Regions from separate parts of the Streptomyces sp. NPDC044921 genome, predicted to be linked through region 2. Evidence: riboswitches for the same ligand, from Rfam matches in the RefSeq annotation. Region 2 holds a riboswitch; the other holds the start of a gene.
The links. Region 2 has a riboswitch for thiamine pyrophosphate ahead of thiO (glycine oxidase ThiO). Riboswitches for the same ligand answer to the same signal wherever they lie in the genome.
Positions count from the first base shown of each region.

Region 1: it holds a riboswitch for thiamine pyrophosphate, as region 2 does, so the genes downstream of both, AC07DA_RS07010 (thiamine ABC transporter substrate-binding protein) here and thiO (glycine oxidase ThiO) in region 2, are expected to answer to the same signal.

Region 1 is NZ_JBWKIF010000003.1:413,732-417,478, forward strand. It holds gene AC07DA_RS07000 (SRPBCC family protein) at 1-428, shown strand, start outside; gene rlmN (dual-specificity RNA methyltransferase RlmN) at 486-1,592, shown strand; TPP riboswitch at 1,617-1,722, shown strand; gene AC07DA_RS07010 (thiamine ABC transporter substrate-binding protein) at 1,847-2,884, shown strand; gene AC07DA_RS07015 (ABC transporter permease) at 2,860-3,747, shown strand, end outside.
Region 2 is NZ_JBWKIF010000005.1:146,043-149,789, forward strand. It holds gene AC07DA_RS10000 (NAD(P)/FAD-dependent oxidoreductase) at 1-1,241, opposite strand, end outside; TPP riboswitch at 1,435-1,546, shown strand; gene thiO (glycine oxidase ThiO) at 1,544-2,713, shown strand; gene thiS (sulfur carrier protein ThiS) at 2,710-2,910, shown strand; gene AC07DA_RS10015 (thiazole synthase) at 2,913-3,710, shown strand.

The DNA of each region.
Region 1 (3,747 bases), on a different contig from region 2:
TCGATGTCGACTGCCGTGCCGAGGACGTCTACGACTACGTCACGGACGCGGAGAAGATGCCGGAGTGGCAGTTGAGCGCCGTGTCCGCGGAGCGCCTCGACGAAGGGCCCGTCGGCGTCGGCACCCGGGTCCGCGTCACGCGCCACGTCGGCCGCCGCGTCATGCCGATGACCATGGAGGTCACCGAGTACGACCCGCCGCACAGCTGGGGCATGCGCGGGGTCGACGGCCCGGTCCGGGCCCGGGTGCACGGCGAGGTCGAGCCGTTCGACGAGGGGCGCCCCTCCCACGTCACGATCGCCGTCGACTTCGAGGGCCACGGCGTCGGCAAGGTCCTGGTCCCGCTCGTCGTCCGCCCCCAGGTCCGCAAGGAGCTCCCGCGCAACGAGCAGCTCCTGAAGGACCGGCTGGAGCACACGGGCGGATAGGGCCGGCGCTCCCGGTGCCGCGGGTCACCCGATTCGATCTGCGACACTGGTACAGCCATGCCTAAGCCCGGAGAACTCACTTTCGTCGCCCCCCGCGGAGCCAAGAAGCCGCCGCGGCATCTCGCCGACCTCACTCCTGCCGAGCGCAGGGAGGCCGTCGCCGCTGTCGGGGAGAAGCCGTTTCGCGCCAAGCAGCTCTCGCAGCACTACTTCGCGCGGTACGCGCACGATCCGGAGCAGTGGACCGACATCCCGGCCGGGTCCCGCGGACGGTTGCGGGAGGCGCTGCTGCCCGAGCTGATGACCGTCGTGCGGCACCTGTCGACCGACCAGGGCACCACGCGCAAGACGCTGTGGCGGCTGTTCGACGGGACGCTCGTCGAGTCCGTGCTGATGCGCTACCCGGACCGGGTGACCATGTGCATCAGCTCGCAGGCCGGGTGCGGGATGAACTGCCCGTTCTGTGCGACGGGGCAGGCGGGTCTGGACCGGAACCTGTCCACCGCCGAGATCGTGCACCAGATCGTGGACGGGATGCGCGCCCTGCGGGACGGCGAGGTCCCCGGCGGTCCGGCGCGGCTCAGCAACATCGTGTTCATGGGCATGGGCGAGCCCCTCGCGAACTACAACCGGGTCGTCGGCGCCATCCGGCGGCTCACCGACCCCGAGCCCGACGGTTTGGGGCTCTCCCAGCGCGGGATCACCGTCTCGACGGTCGGGCTCGTCCCGGCCATCCACCGGTTCTCCGACGAGGGCTTCAAGTGCCGCCTCGCCATCTCGCTGCACGCCCCGGACGACGAGCTGCGCGACACCCTCGTGCCCGTGAACACGCGCTGGAAGGTGCGCGAGGTGCTGGACGCCGGTTTCGAGTACAGCGCCAGGTCCGGGCGCCGGCTGTCCATCGAGTACGCGCTGATCCGGGACATCAACGACCAGGCCTGGCGCGGTGACCGGCTCGGCCGGATGCTCAAGGGCAGGCCCGTGCACGTCAACCTCATCCCGCTGAACCCGACGCCCGGGTCGAAGTGGACGGCCTCCCGGCCGGAGGACGAGAAGGCGTTCGTCGAGGCCATCGCCGCGCACGGTGTGCCGGTGACGATCCGGGACACCCGTGGTCAGGAGATCGACGGGGCGTGTGGTCAGCTCGCGGCCACCGAACGGTAGTCTGACCGTCGTAAGAACATCTGCATATTCCGACAGGGGAGCGCCACAGCGCTGAGAGTGCGGCACCGGCCGCAGACCCTCCGAACCTGGCCCAGGTCATTCTGGGTAGGGAGATCGGTCATCACTCGAGCTGTTGCGCCCTGCCCGGGACCTCGGAAGTCCCGGGCGGGGCCGCGTCTTCTCCTGGTCACCCCAGGAGGAATCCAGTGGACATCAACCGAAAGCGGCTGACGGCGGTGGCCGTCGCGCTCGGCATGGCCGGCACGCTCGTCGCGTGCGGCTCGTCCGGCGGCGACGAGGAGTCCGGCGGCTCCAAGACCGTGACGCTCGTCAGCCACGACTCGTGGGCCGCGTCCAAGGACGTCATCGCGGCCTTCGAGAAGCAGTCCGGCTACAAGGTCCGCGTCCTGGAGGACGGCGACGCCGGGCAGGCCGTCAACAAGGCCATCCTGACCAAGGACAACCCGCAGGGCGACGTCTTCTTCGGCGTCGACAACACCCTGCTGTCCCGCGCCCTCGACAACGGTCTGTTCCAGCCGTACCAGGCCAAGGGATCCGAGCGGATCAAGGCCGAGTACCGGGTCGACCGGGACAAGCACCGGGTCACACCCGTCGACACCGGCGACATCTGCGTCAACTACGACAAGAAGTACTTCGCCGACCGCGGTCTGCGGCCGCCGCGGAGCTTCGACGACCTGGTCAAGCCCGCGTACAAGAACCTGCTGGTCACCGAGAACGCCTCCTCGTCCTCGCCCGGCCTCGGCTTCCTGCTCGGCACCGCCGCGCGCTACGGGGAGGACGGGTGGGAGGGCTACTGGCTGAAGCTCAAGGCCAACGGCGTGAAGGTCGTCGACGGCTGGGAGCAGGCCTACAACGAGGAGTTCTCCGGTTCGGCCGGCGGGAAGAAGGCCAAGGGCGACCGGCCGCTCGTCGTGTCGTACGCCTCCTCGCCGCCCGCCGAGGTGGTCTTCGCCGACCCGAGGCCGGGCACCGCCCCGACCGGGGTGGCCGAGGGCACCTGCTTCCGGCAGGTCGAGTACGCCGGACTGCTGAGCAACGCGAAGAACGCCGAGGGCGGAAAGGCCCTCCTCGACTTCCTCATCAGCAAGAGGTTCCAGGAGGACATGCCGCTCAACATGTTCGTCTACCCGGTGACCGAGGACGCCCAGGTGCCACCCGAGTTCGTCACGTACGGTCCCCAGGCGAAGGCCCCGGAGACCATGGACCCGGCGCGGATCGCCGACCACCGTGACCAGTGGGTCAAGTCGTGGACCTCGCTCGTCCTGAAGTGACCGGCCGGACGCGGGGCGCGGCGGCGCGGCTCGGGCTGCTGGCCGTGCCCGTCGCGTTCTTCGCGGTCTTCTTCGCCTACCCCGTCGCCGCGATCGTCGCGCGCGGTCTGAAGGCCGACGGGGCCTGGCACCCCGGGCGGATCGGGGAGGTGCTGGCGCAGTCCGACGTCCGGCACGTCCTGTGGTTCACCACCTGGCAGGCGATCGTCTCCACCGCCCTCACGCTGCTGCTGGCGCTCCCCGGCGCGTACGTCTTCGCGCGCCTGGCGTTCCCGGGCAAGCAGGTGCTGCGGGCGGTCGTGACCGTGCCGTTCGTGCTGCCCACGGTCGTCGTCGGTACGGCGTTCCTGGCGCTGGTCGGGCGCGGGGGACTGCTCGACGAGCTGTGGGGCGTACGGCTGGACACCACCGTGTGGGCGATCCTGCTGGCGCACGTGTTCTTCAACTACGCGGTCGTCGTACGGACGGTCGGGGGGCTGTGGGCGCAGCTCGATCCGCGGCAGGAGGAGGCCGCGCGGATGCTCGGCGCGTCCCGCGCGCGGGCCTGGCGGCAGGTCACCCTGCCGGCCCTCGCCCCGGCCGTGGCCGCCGCCGCGCTCATGGTCTTCCTGTTCACCTTCACCTCCTTCGGTGTCGTCCAGATCCTCGGCGGGCCCACCTTCGCCACCCTGGAGGTGGAGATCTACCGGCAGACCTCCGAGATCTTCGACCTGTCCACGGCGGCCGTGCTGACGCTGATCCAGTTCGCCGCGGTGGGCGCCATCCTCGTCCTGCACGCCTGGACCGTACGGCGGCGCGAGAGCGCGCTGCGCCTGGTGGACCCGTCCGCGACCGCGCGCCGGCCGCGCGGCGCCGCGCAGTGG
Region 2 (3,747 bases):
TACGCCACGGCCGCCTTCATCGGCCGCGCCGGGTCCGCCAGCAACACCGGGTTCATCGGCGTGCCCGACTCGATCAGACGGCGCCCCTGCGCCAGGTCCCGGGGACGGCCCACCGCCAGCAGCGCGACCAGGCGCCCGCCGCGCAGCCAGCACACCGTCCAGGCCGGACCGGACGGGTCGCCGCGCCACAGGGTCCTGTCGGCGTCCGCGTGGTGCCCGGCGTACTGCACGAACCGGCCGAACTGCTCGGACCAGAAGTACGGGACCGGGTCGTAGACCGCCGGCGTCTCGCCCGTGGCCCGGCCGACGATGTTCGCCGCGACCGTGCGCGGCCCCTGGAGGGCGTTGTCCCAGTGGTGCACCAGCAGGCGCTCGCCGTACCGCCCCGAGGGGAAGGAGGCGCAGTCGCCGACCGCGTACACGTCCGGCACGGACGCGCGCAGGTGCTCGTCGGCCACGATCTCGCCGTGCGCGCCCAGCTCGATCCCGGAGCCGGCGAGCCATGCGGTGGCCGGGCGGGCGCCGATGCCGACCACGACCGCGCCCGCGGGCAGCCGCGAACCGTCGTCCAGGAGGACCGCGCCGGGCTCGACACGCTCCACGCGCGCGTGCGTGCGCAGCACCGCTCCCGCGTCGGCGTACCAGCCGGCCATCGGTGCGGCGACCTCGGCGGGCAGCGCCCCGGCGAGCGGCCGTTCGGCGGCCTCCACCACGGTCACCGCGCAGCCCGCCTCCCGCGCGGCGGTGGCGAACTCCGCGCCGATCCAGCCCGCGCCGACGACCACGATGGCCTGCTGGCGGGCGAGGACCGGGCGCAGCCGCTCCGCGTCGTCCAGGGTGCGCAGCAGGTGCACGCCGGGCACGCCCTCCGCGCCCGGGAGCCGGACCGGTTCGGCACCGGTGGCGACGACCAGGACGTCGTAGGGCACGGGCCCGTCCTCGGTGTCCAGTTCGTGCTCGGCGGGGCGCACGCCCAGCACCTCGCAGCCGAGTCGCAGCTCGATGCCGAGGGCCTCGAAGTCGACGTCGAAGGCGGAGCCCTCGGACTTGCCGAGCAGGACGGCCTTGGACAACGGCGGCCGGTCGTAGGGCTGGTGGGGCTCGGCGCCGATCAGGAGCACCGCGCCGGGAAAGCCCCGCTCCCGCAGCGCGACCGCGGTCTGCACACCGGCCATGCCCGCGCCCGCCACGACCACGCGCCGTGCCCCGGACGACCCTGGTTCCTGCGTCTGCTCGCTCACCTAATCACCATAGTCAACTGACATTCCGTCAGTCAGTGCTCCTGCGCCGTGACCTGCTCCACAGCGCCCGTCCCGCCGCCCGGGTCCGTCCTTGCGCATACCCCGGAACGGGCCGCCTACGACGCCGCCGCGGCCGGATCCGCGGGGGAGGCTCCCTTACTGCCCCCCGCGGCGTCCGGCTAGGGTGGCTCACGCAAAGACTCGCGGGAGCCCGGACGCACCGGGCTGAGAGGGAGGCTGGCGGCCTCCGACCGTACGAACCTGATCCGGGTCATGCCGGCGAAGGGAGGGGCTGGACGCCCATGTCGCGTACGCGAACCTCAGACGTCCTCGTCATCGGGGGCGGGATCATCGGACTGGTCACGGCCTGGCGGGCCGCGCAGCGCGGGCTCGCCACCGCGGTGGTGGACCCCGAGCCGGGCGGCGGGGCCGCGCAGGTGGCGGCCGGGATGCTGGCCGCCGTCACGGAGCTGCACTACGGCGAGCAGACCCTGCTCGGCCTGAACCTCGCCTCCGCCCGGCGCTACCCGGACTTCGCGGCCGAGCTCACCGAGCTGACCGGCCACGACCTCGGCTACCGCCGCTGCGGCACCCTCGCCGTGGCCCTGGACGCCGACGACCGGGCCCACCTGCGCGAGCTGCACGCCCTGCAGCGGCAGTCGGGCCTGGACTCCCAGTGGCTGTCCGGGCGCGAGTGCCGGCGCCTGGAGCCGATGCTCGCGCCGGGCGTGCGCGGGGGCCTGCGGGTGGACGGCGATCACCAGGTCGACCCCCGGCGGCTGGCCGGGGCGCTGGTCGCCGCCTGCGAGCGGGCCGGTGTGGTCTTCCACCGGGTGTGGGCCGAGCGGCTCACCGTCGCCGGGGAGCGGGCCGCCGGTGCCGTCACGGCCGACGGCACCGGGCTGGGCGCCGGGCAGGTGGTACTCGCCGGGGGCAGCCTGAGCGGACGCCTGGCGGGCGTCCCACCGGAAGTGCTGCCGCCCGTACGGCCCGTGAAGGGGCAGGTCCTGCGGCTGACGATGCCGGGGCGGCACGGGCCGTTCCTGAGCCGGACCGTGCGCGCGGTGGTGCGCGGCAGCCACGTCTACCTGGTGCCGCGCGAGAGCGGGGAGCTGGTCGTCGGGGCGACCAGCGAGGAGCTCGGCTGGGACACCACCGTGACCGCGGGCGGGGTCTACGAGCTGCTGCGCGACGCGCACGAGCTGGTCCCCGGCATCACCGAGCTGCCGCTCACCGAGACCCGGGCCGGGCTGCGTCCCGGCTCCCCCGACAACGCGCCCCTGCTCGGCCCGACCGGTCTGGAGGGCCTGCTGCTGGCCACCGGGCACCACCGCAACGGCGTCCTGCTCACGCCGGTGACCGGCGACGCCCTGGCGCACGCCCTGACCACGGGCGAACTCCCCGAGGAGGCCCGCCCGTTCACCCCCAAGCGCTTCAGTACCGTCACCGCACTCACGGAGCAGCCCGCATGAACATCTCCGTCAACGGGGAGCCCCGGGACGTCCGGCCCGGCACGGCTCTCGACGCCGTCGTGCGGTCGCTCACCGCGTCGCCCTCGGGAGTGGCCGCCGCCCTCAACGAAACCGTCGTCCCGCGCGCCCAGTGGCCGTCCACGCCCCTCTCCGAGGGAGACCGCGTGGAGGTCCTCACCGCCGTCCAAGGAGGCTGACCATGGCCGACGATCCCTTCGTCCTCGGGGGTACGACCTTCACCTCCCGGCTGATCATGGGCACGGGCGGGGCGCCCAGCCTCGACGTGCTGGAGCGGTCGCTGGTGGCGTCCGGGACGCAGCTGACGACGGTCGCGATGCGCCGCGTGAACCCCTCGGTGCACGGCTCGGTGCTGTCCGTCCTCGACCGGCTCGGCATCCGGGTGCTGCCCAACACCGCGGGCTGCTTCACCGCCGGCGAGGCCGTCCTCACGGCCCGTCTCGCGCGCGAGGCCCTCGGCACCGACCTGATCAAGCTGGAGGTCATCGCCGACGAGCGCACGCTGCTGCCGGACCCGATCGAGCTGCTGGAGGCGGCCGAGACGCTGGTCGACGACGGGTTCACGGTGCTGCCGTACACCAACGACGACCCGGTGCTGGCGCGGAAGCTGGAGGACGTGGGCTGCGCGGCGGTCATGCCGCTCGGCTCGCCGATCGGCTCCGGGCTCGGCATCCGCAACCCGCACAACTTCCAGCTGATCGTCGAGCGGGCGCGGGTCCCGGTGATCCTGGACGCGGGGGCCGGGACGGCCTCGGACGCGGCGCTGGCGATGGAGCTGGGCTGCGCGGGTGTGATGCTCGCCTCGGCCGTGACGCGGGCGCAGGAGCCGGTGCTGATGGCCGACGCCATGCGGCACGCCGTGGAGGCGGGGCGGCTGGCCCACCGGGCGGGCCGGATCCCGCGGCGGCATTTCGCGCAGGCGTCGTCGCCCGCGGAGGGCCTGGCCGCGCTCGATCCGGAGCGTCCCGCCTTCCGGTAGGGGACACGTCACAGGACGGCTGCAGTCCCGCCCCGAA